Regions from separate parts of the Paenibacillus sp. FSL F4-0125 genome, predicted to be linked through region 1. Evidence: predicted binding sites of a transcription regulator. Region 1 holds the regulator's gene; the other holds the start of a gene.

Region 1 (4,429 bases):
TTTTTGCGTTTATTATAGACTGTGGAAAACTTGTGGATAATATTTTGAATTTGCAGAAAAGTTACGCACATGTGGATAGATGATTGAAAGAGAAATAATCCCTAAATAGTGTGGATTAAATACATATTTATATAGATCTGTCAACAGAAAACCTAAGTAATACACGGGTTGCTGTGGATATAGCCGGGATTATGTGGATAGAGCTATTGATAAGTGGATAACTATTTTAACTTGGATGTGACAAGATTTCAAGACTATTTTTAAAACTGCATAGAGCTGTGGATAACTAAAAATAAAGTTATAAATAATGCAATAGATTAGCGCACAATTGACGCTCTTGTTATACTTATCCTAAAAGTAATTTTATAAAGGATGAGGTGAGTTTGTGGTAATAAGACAGTTACGCCCAGATGAGTTCGATGCAAGCATGAACTTGTCAGAATATGCTTTTCAATACAAGTTACCTAGCGACAAACGGGAAAGTGCTCAAAAAAGTTTCAAGCCGGAACGGGTATGGGGTGCCTTTGAAGACGGGACACTCGAAGCAAAATTGACGCTTCTGCCATTCCAAGTGTACATACAAGGGAAAGTAGTGCCTATGGGTGGTATCGCTGGGGTAGCAACATGGCCAGAGAACCGCAGACAAGGGCATGTGGCAAAGCTTTTAACACATGCACTGCAAACGATGAATGAAGCGGGTCAAACGCTCTCTTTTCTGCATCCGTTCCTGATTCCCTTTTATCGTAAATTTGGTTGGGAAGTTTATTGTGAATATAAGAAATACTCCATTCCTGTAGCGAAGTTTCCCAAGAAGGTTGAAGTTGAGGGCAAAGTTAAACGGGACATTAAAGATATCGAAGTATTGGATAGCTTATACAATCAATTCGCTGTCAGATATAACGGGACACTTAAGCGTGATTTGGACTGGTGGGAGAATTCTGTATTAGATGACGAAGGAAAAAGTGCAGTGTTTTACTCTAAAAGTGGTGAACCAGAGGGATACGTGCTGTATAAGGTAGAGAACAGAGAACTGGTCATTGATGAATTTGTTTTTTTGAACGAACAAGCTCGGCAGGGGCTGTGGACATTTCTTGCGAACCATGATTCGATGGTGACCGGTGCATCGTTGAAGCTGGTGCCTTCGGACGACATGTTACCCTTCTTGCTGCCAGATCCGCGTATAGAGCAGGAGAATTATCCTTATTTTATGGGTCGTATTGTGAATGCTAAGACATTCATTGAAGGTTATACCTTCAGAGGAAACAGCAGCCCAAAGAAACAGCTTATTTATATAGAAGATAAATACGCACCTTGGAATGATGGATTGTGGGAATTGAATATTTCTAATGAGGGATCGGCAACTTTTACACGCGGGGAAGGGAAACCGGCAGAAGCAGACTTAAACTGTGATATCGGCACATTGACGGCATTAATGCTTGGATATAAACGTCCGGCAGAGTTAGCTCGTTATGGATGCATCTCAGGTCATTCAGCTGCACTGGAATGGTTTGAAGAAATCTTACCGCAAGCACACACTGCATTATTTGATCATTTTTAAAATAAAAATTCGGGCTCTCCCCTTCGAAAGATGTTGGGAGGGCTCTTTATTTCCGAATACATTCGCTGAAAAAAGTGAAAAATAAGAGAATCCACTTGGAATTAGCACAGAATATGTTATAATATTAAAAAGTCAAAGAAAGTCAAAGTCAACGAAACTTAATGACATTGATCCGATCCTCTGAACACGTGGAATTATCCACAAATGTTTAAGTTCAATTAAAGACCATTGTCATTAGGAATGCAAGTTGCAATCGGTATTATAAAGATTTAAGCACTGGAGGATGAGTGATGCGCAATATCTCTGATATTATCGAACAATATCTGAAGAATATTTTGCATGAAAGTCCCGAAGGTACGGTGGAAATCCAGCGAAATGACCTGGCGGACCAGTTCTCATGCGTACCGTCACAGATCAATTATGTCATCAGTACACGCTTTACTTTGGAAAAAGGTTATGTGGTGGAAAGTAAGCGTGGTGGTGGGGGATATATTCGTATTCAACGTTTTGAATTGCCACCAAACGTGGCACTGCATGCCCATTTAAACCATACTATAGGTGGCGGGATTGATCAGAACGCTGCTGAAGGGCTGATTTATCAGCTGGAGGAAGCCGGTTTTCTAAGTAAGCGTGAAGCGTGCCTTATGCGCGCTGCTGTTTCTCGGGAATGCCTAACGGTTAAGATTCCATACCGGGATGAGATTCGTGCCAAGATTATGAAGGCGATGTTAATCTCTTTGTTAGGCAAATAATTGTCAACCATAAGGGAGGGGCTTTCGCTTATGCAATGCCAGGAATGTGGCGTCAAGCCGGCAACACTCCACTTCACTAAGATCGTGAATGGAGAGAAGACGGAGTTTCATATCTGCGAGAGCTGTGCACGGGAGAAGGGGGAACTCATTCCCGGAACGGCTGGAGGGTTCTCCATCCACAGTCTGCTGTCAGGTCTGCTTGATCTAGAGGGTGCCGGCAAGGAGAAGTCGGCTGCAACGAAGACAACGCAGAGTCTGCAATGTGAGAATTGTGGGATGACGTACTCCCAGTTTAGCAAGTTAGGCCGTTTTGGCTGTAGCTCCTGTTATAAATATTTTAACAGCGCACTTGACCCGCTTTTTAAGCGAGTGCATGGCAGTACTTCACATGTAGGTAAGATTCCGAAACGTGCAGGAGCTCAGATTGTATTTAGACGCCAAATTGATGAACTCAAGCAGGAATTACAGCAGAGTATTACACAAGAAGAATTCGAGAAAGCAGCGGAGCTGCGGGATCAGATTCGTAAACTTGAAAAAGAAATAGCACAAGAGTAAAGTCTTTGATATATAGGGGGGATATGACATGTCAAGTCTCCGATTTACTGAACAAGCACTTAGTGATTGGATGCGCTCTGGAGGTAGCCACTCCGAGATTGTAATTAGCAGTCGTATGCGTATTGCCCGTAATCTAGAGCATCTTCCGTTTCCAATGCTGGCTTCCTTAGAGCAATCGGAAGAAGTGTTAGAGCTGTTGGCTCCTGTGTTTCATGAGGAAGCAGCTGCAGATTTCGGATCTTTTCAACTCCTAAAGCTTGATGAAGTGAATGAACTGGACAAAAAGGTACTGGTTGAGAAACACCTAATCAGTCCTAACTTGGCTAATGATTCGCGCAGCGCGGCTGTCTTGTTAAATGAAGATGAGTCGGTCAGCATCATGATTAACGAAGAGGACCATCTGCGAATCCAATGTCTGTTTCCTGGTCTTCAGGTTAGAGAAGCATGGGAACGTGCGACGGCGATCGATGATATATTTGAAGCAGCTGTCAATTACGCTTTTGATGATAAAAGAGGATACTTGACCAGCTGCCCCACTAATGTGGGTACAGGGCTTCGTGCCTCAGTAATGCTGCATTTGCCAGCACTTGTAATGACGCATCAGATCAATCGCATATTGTCTGCAGTGAACCAAGTAGGCTTGACTGTAAGAGGAATTTACGGTGAGGGCAGCGAAGCAGTAGGGAACATCTTTCAAATATCCAATCAGATCACCCTCGGTCAAACGGAGAGTGAAATTATAGAGAACCTTCACAGTGTAGTTACGCAGATCATAGAGCATGAGCGAAATGCCCGTGAACGGTTGCTTGTTGATTCCGCACTGAGAATAACCGACCGAGTGAAGCGTTCTTATGGGATTTTATGTTATGCAGCTCTTATGGAGCTTAAAGAATCTGCACAACGACTGTCTGATGTGAGACTTGGGGTTGATCTTGGCATTCTGGAAGGTCTTTCGATTTCAGTGCTAAATGAACTTAACGTTAAGACACAGCCAGGATTTCTGCAAAAGATGTTCGGCGATGAGTTAAACGCCACTGAACGAGATATGTATCGGGCAAAACTGCTCCGAGAGACATTGGGAACACAACATTAATATAGATATTTACTATTCATGGAGGTGCAGGAGATATGATGTTTGGAAGATTTACGGAACGCGCACAAAAAGTGCTAGCGCTGGCGCAGGAAGAAGCTGTTCGTTTAGGACACAACAATATTGGCACAGAACATATTTTGCTCGGACTTATTCGTGAAGGAGACGGCATTGCTGCTAAGGCATTAATTGCTTTAGGGCTAGGTCTTGAAAAAATCCAGGACGAAGTGGAGACACTGATTGGCAGAGGTCAAGAACAGCCTACGAACATTGCTTATACTCCTCGCGCTAAAAAAGTGATTGAGCTGTCGATGGATGAAGCCCGTAAGCTGGGACATACGTATGTCGGCACTGAGCATATTTTACTTGGACTTATCCGTGAAGGGGAAGGTGTCGCGGCACGTGTGCTTAATAACCTCGGCATCAGCTTGAATAAAGCTCGTCAGCAAGTGCTGCAGCTCCTGGGAAGCAGTG
Region 2 (4,429 bases), 5.8 Mb from region 1:
GGTTATAAAGTGGATTGGAGTCGGGACTCTGGTAGGCTGAACGTGGTGAACAGACCACTGAACGTGCTGACAGTAACCACTGAAACCTATGCTAAGGATCGGCAAGAGGCTTTTATCCAGCTTGATTATCCGAAGATCAGTGGATTAAGTAATTTCAATGCGCAGCAGGCAATTAATAATACCTTGAAGGAAAGTGTTATGAAATTTGCGGCTGGTGCAGAACAGGATATCTCCGATCGGACCGGGTCAGAGCCTAAGTATACCTATGATATAGATTATGTGGTGACCTACAATCAGAATGGTGTGATCAGTTTAGTGATGTCGCAGTATAGCGATACGGGCGGCGCTCATGGCATGACAAATCGTGAGGCATTTACTTTCTCACTTAAGGATGGCAAACGTCTATTGCTGGGTGATTTGTTTGGCGCTAACCCCAACTACAAACAACAGTTAAATGCCAAGCTGAACAAGCTGGTAAAAGCAGAGGGAAGTTACTTGGGAGGGTTCAACGGATTGAATACCGAGAAGTATTTTTATCTGAAGGATGATAAGGTTGTTCTATTCTTTCAATTGTACGAATACACAGCTTACGCTGCAGGGTTCCCGGAATATACCTTTACATTCAAAGAACTGTTGCCCGAAGGCGATAGCCCATTTGCTGCTATAAAGTAATAAGAGGAGTCTTGACCGCTGCTGCCAGCACTGGACATCTCCCCCTTACCAGAATCATCGCTAATTCATATGCTAAAGGGAGTAACTAGTTTATGAACGGGGGAGAGCTATGAGCTATCAATATACTGCAATTGGCGATTCCTTGACGACTGGATTTGGCGCTCTGCCAGGTAACGGTTTTGTACCGGTATACCGTAGAATGGCAGAAGGGAGACTGCGTTCTAATGTAGTCTCTACGAATTTAGGCGTGAATGGATTGACTACTTCTGAACTGGAACAGCGGTTACGTGGGAGTTCTATGACTCGCGAGGCTATACGAGCAGCAGACATCATCACTTTATCCATCGGTGGCAATGATTTAATCCATGCTGCGAAGGCTGCAGCTAGACAACCTGAAAATTTATCAAAAGAGCTACGAAGATCACTACAGGAATGCAAACAAAATTTTGCTGCAATTATGAGTATTCTCTTTCAATTGAAGGCGGGAACACGTAGACCTTTTATCATTCGAATTGTGGGATTGTATAATCCCTATCCTCAGGTAGTAGGCGCTACAGAGTGGGTGCGGCAGTTTAACGGTTATGCCTCGCAGTACAGTAGCCGAGTATGTGGATTTGCTTCTATTTATAGTCAATTTGCCGGAAATGAAAGAGGGCTATTATCGATTGACCACTTACATCCCAATGGCCGAGGCTACCGTGTGATTGCTGACAAACTCGATTCACTTGGTTATGGCGGTTTGATTTAATTGAGGTTCAAGTGTAGTTGTGGTCTAAAAAGTAAAGAGGCTGTGCGCTAACCATCAAGTGGATAGAGCACAGCCTCTTTGTGTTGTTGTATAGCTTACACACCGCTAGGCAGTGTTTTCTCGATGACTTTATCAACGATACCATAAGCTGCCGCGTCTGCAGCAGTCATGAAGTAATCACGGTCTGTATCCTTCTCAATACGCTCCAGGGGTTGACCCGTACGTTCTGCAAGAATACGATTCAACTTATCGCGCAACTTGAGGATACGGCGCGCACGGATTTCGATATCCGTTGCTTGACCTTGAGCACCACCCAGAGGTTGGTGAATCATGATCTCACTGTTTGGCAGTGCAAAACGTTTGCCTTTAGCGCCAGCGTTAAGTAGGAAAGCTCCCATGGAAGCTGCCATACCCACGCAGATGGTGGAAACGTCCGGTTTAATGTACTGCATTGTATCAAAAATAGCCATACCTGCAGTAATGGAACCGCCGGGGCTATTCACATAAAGGTGAATGTCCTTCTCCGGATCTTCGGCAGCCAAGAACAGCATTTGTGCGATGATAGAATTGGCTACCACGTCATTAACCTCCGTTCCAAGGAAAATGATGCGGTCCTTCAGCAGGCGGGAATAGATGTCATAAGCGCGCTCACCGCGGTTGCTCTGTTCTACTACCATAGGAATATAACTCACGTGGAAAACCTCCTTGATATTGGTTCTTCAAATGTATTCATTTTTACTCTTGCCGTATTACCCACATGATAAACAAATTCAAACAAAAAGTCAAAGAAAGTCAAACTTATATTCAAAAAAAAGAGCCGACATGCGGCTCTTTGGTTAAGTAGTAGTATAGGCACCACTAAATTATGTACAAAAGTGAAATTAATGGCGCGCCCGCCAAGAATCGAACTTGGATCTCAGGCTTCGGAGGCCTACGTCATATCCATTGGACCACGGGCGCAACAAAAATGATTATAATACAATTTCTGTGCAATTGCAATGAATTAATAATGCTGTGCACGGGCTCTACCCCTTGTCTTCAAGATGGACAAGCGTATATTGTCTTTCACTCAGCGATAGAATCTGGATTGTTAATGACAGGTTTTAGGAGCCGTACCTCTTTCCCGATCTTATAAATGTATAAGAAGACAAGCGCTTGAGAATTCTACTCTCGGAAGACTTGCACTTCGAGCAATATTTGGTTAGAATATGAGTGGGACTTAAAAAGTTTACCCGGGACATTTTGAGACCATGAACAAGGGAATAGAGGAAGACGAAGTTGCAGGAGTGAAAGTATGCGTAATTTATTAGATATCCAAAAGCAGCTTCTGCCTGATCTCATGGAAACCCTTAAGAGACGGTACACGATTCTTCATCAGATCATGCTGTCCGATATCATAGGGCGCAGAACGCTTGCCGCTTCGCTTGATATGACTGAGCGGGTACTGCGTGCCGAGACGGATCTTCTGAAATCGCAAGGGCTCATTGAGATCGAGAGCGTTGGTATGCGCATTAGCGCTGCTGGGCGTAGGCTGCTTGATTTGCTAGAGCCGGTCGTTAAGAGCCTGTTTGGTCTGGATGAGCTGGAAGAGAAAATTCGGGCAACGTATGGTCTGGATAAAGTTATTGTGGTGCCGGGTGATTGTGAGTCATCGCCATTCACCAAACGTGAACTCGGCCGAGCAGGTGCAAAAGCGCTGCTCAGTGTACTTCGTACAGATGATATAGTTGCTGTCACTGGTGGATCAACGCTTGCCGATATGGCTGATCAACTGACACCGCCGTTATCCCTTTCCTATAAGAACGCTTGGTTTGTTCCGGCGCGTGGTGGATTAGGAGAGAGTATGGAGATTCAAGCCAACACAATTGCCTCAACAATGGCAAAACGGGTTGGAGCGAATTACCGGTTGCTGCATGTACCTGATTTACTTAGTGGGGATGCCTACCAGTCACTAGCACTTGACTCTAATATTGGAGAGATTGTACAAATCATCCGCAGTTCGCGTATTATTGTACATGGGATTGGGGATGCCATTGAAATGACTCGCCGCCGCAAGCTGGATGAGGCTACGGTCTCAGAGATCCAGGGTGAGGGAGCAGTGGCTGAATCCTTTGGGTATTACTTTAACGAAGATGGTAAGGTTGTCCATACTATGCTTACGATGGGGCTACGTCTTGAAGATATTGTTCGGACGGAGACAGTCATCGGTATTGCTGGAGGCAAACCTAAGGCCAAAGCTATTCATGCCATGCTACGTTTCGGGCAGGAGAATATTCTCGTCACGGACGAGGCTGCTGCTGTAGAAATCGGCAAGGAAATCGACAATCAGTTGCAGATATCCTCGTAACACACTAGCACATATACCTTGCATTATACTTAACATTGTTGTCATGACAGGCTTCACGGTCTGTTTTGAATAAATAAAACGAATTCTAGGAGGAACTATTCAATGAGTGTAAAAGTTGGAATTAACGGATTTGGACGTATTGGACGCCTTGCTTTCCGCCGTATTCAAAATGTAGAAGGTATCGAAGTGGTAGCAATCAATGACTTGACTGACGCTAAGATGCTTGCTCATTTGCTTAAATATGATACAACTCAAGGTAAATTTCAAGGTGATGTTGAAGTGCATGATGGCTTCTTCAAAGTCAATGGCAAAGAAGTTAAGGTTCTTGCTAACCGCAACCCTGAAGAATTGCCATGGGGCGACCTAGGTGTTGATATCGTACTTGAGTGCACAGGTTTCTTCACAACTAAAGAAGCAGCTGAAAAACACTTGAAAGGTGGAGCTAAGAAAGTAGTTATTTCCGCTCCAGCTACTGGCGACATGAAAACTGTCGTTTACAACGTTAACGATGACATTCTTGATGGTACTGAGACTGTTATTTCCGGCGCATCTTGCACAACGAACTGCCTAGCTCCAATGGCAAAAGTATTGAACGACAAGTTCGGTATCGTTGAAGGCTTGATGACTACAATTCACGCTTACACTGGCGACCAAAACACTTT

What was found. The regulator CtsR, encoded in region 1, represses protease genes until heat stress. The targets are predictions, from matches to a motif close to ATGGTCAATAAAGGTCAAACA.
Region 2: clpP (ATP-dependent Clp endopeptidase proteolytic subunit ClpP) is a predicted target of CtsR. The motif match lies at 2,199-2,219, and genes of this name have one in related genera.

Annotation. Positions count from the first base shown of each region.
Region 1 covers NZ_JBBOZJ010000001.1:6,021,782-6,026,210, reverse strand. The annotation lists gene NST74_RS26980 (GNAT family N-acetyltransferase) at 386-1,558, shown strand; gene NST74_RS26975 (CtsR family transcriptional regulator) at 1,849-2,310, shown strand; gene NST74_RS26970 (UvrB/UvrC motif-containing protein) at 2,341-2,865, shown strand; gene NST74_RS26965 (protein arginine kinase) at 2,894-3,958, shown strand; gene clpC (ATP-dependent protease ATP-binding subunit ClpC) at 3,994-4,429, shown strand, end outside.
Region 2 covers NZ_JBBOZJ010000001.1:191,818-196,246, forward strand. The annotation lists gene NST74_RS00940 (PdaC/SigV domain-containing protein) at 1-672, shown strand, start outside; gene NST74_RS00945 (GDSL-type esterase/lipase family protein) at 782-1,420, shown strand; gene clpP (ATP-dependent Clp endopeptidase proteolytic subunit ClpP) at 1,516-2,112, opposite strand; tRNA gene NST74_RS00955 (tRNA-Arg) at 2,306-2,380, opposite strand; gene NST74_RS00960 (sugar-binding transcriptional regulator) at 2,715-3,767, shown strand; gene gap (type I glyceraldehyde-3-phosphate dehydrogenase) at 3,870-4,429, shown strand, end outside.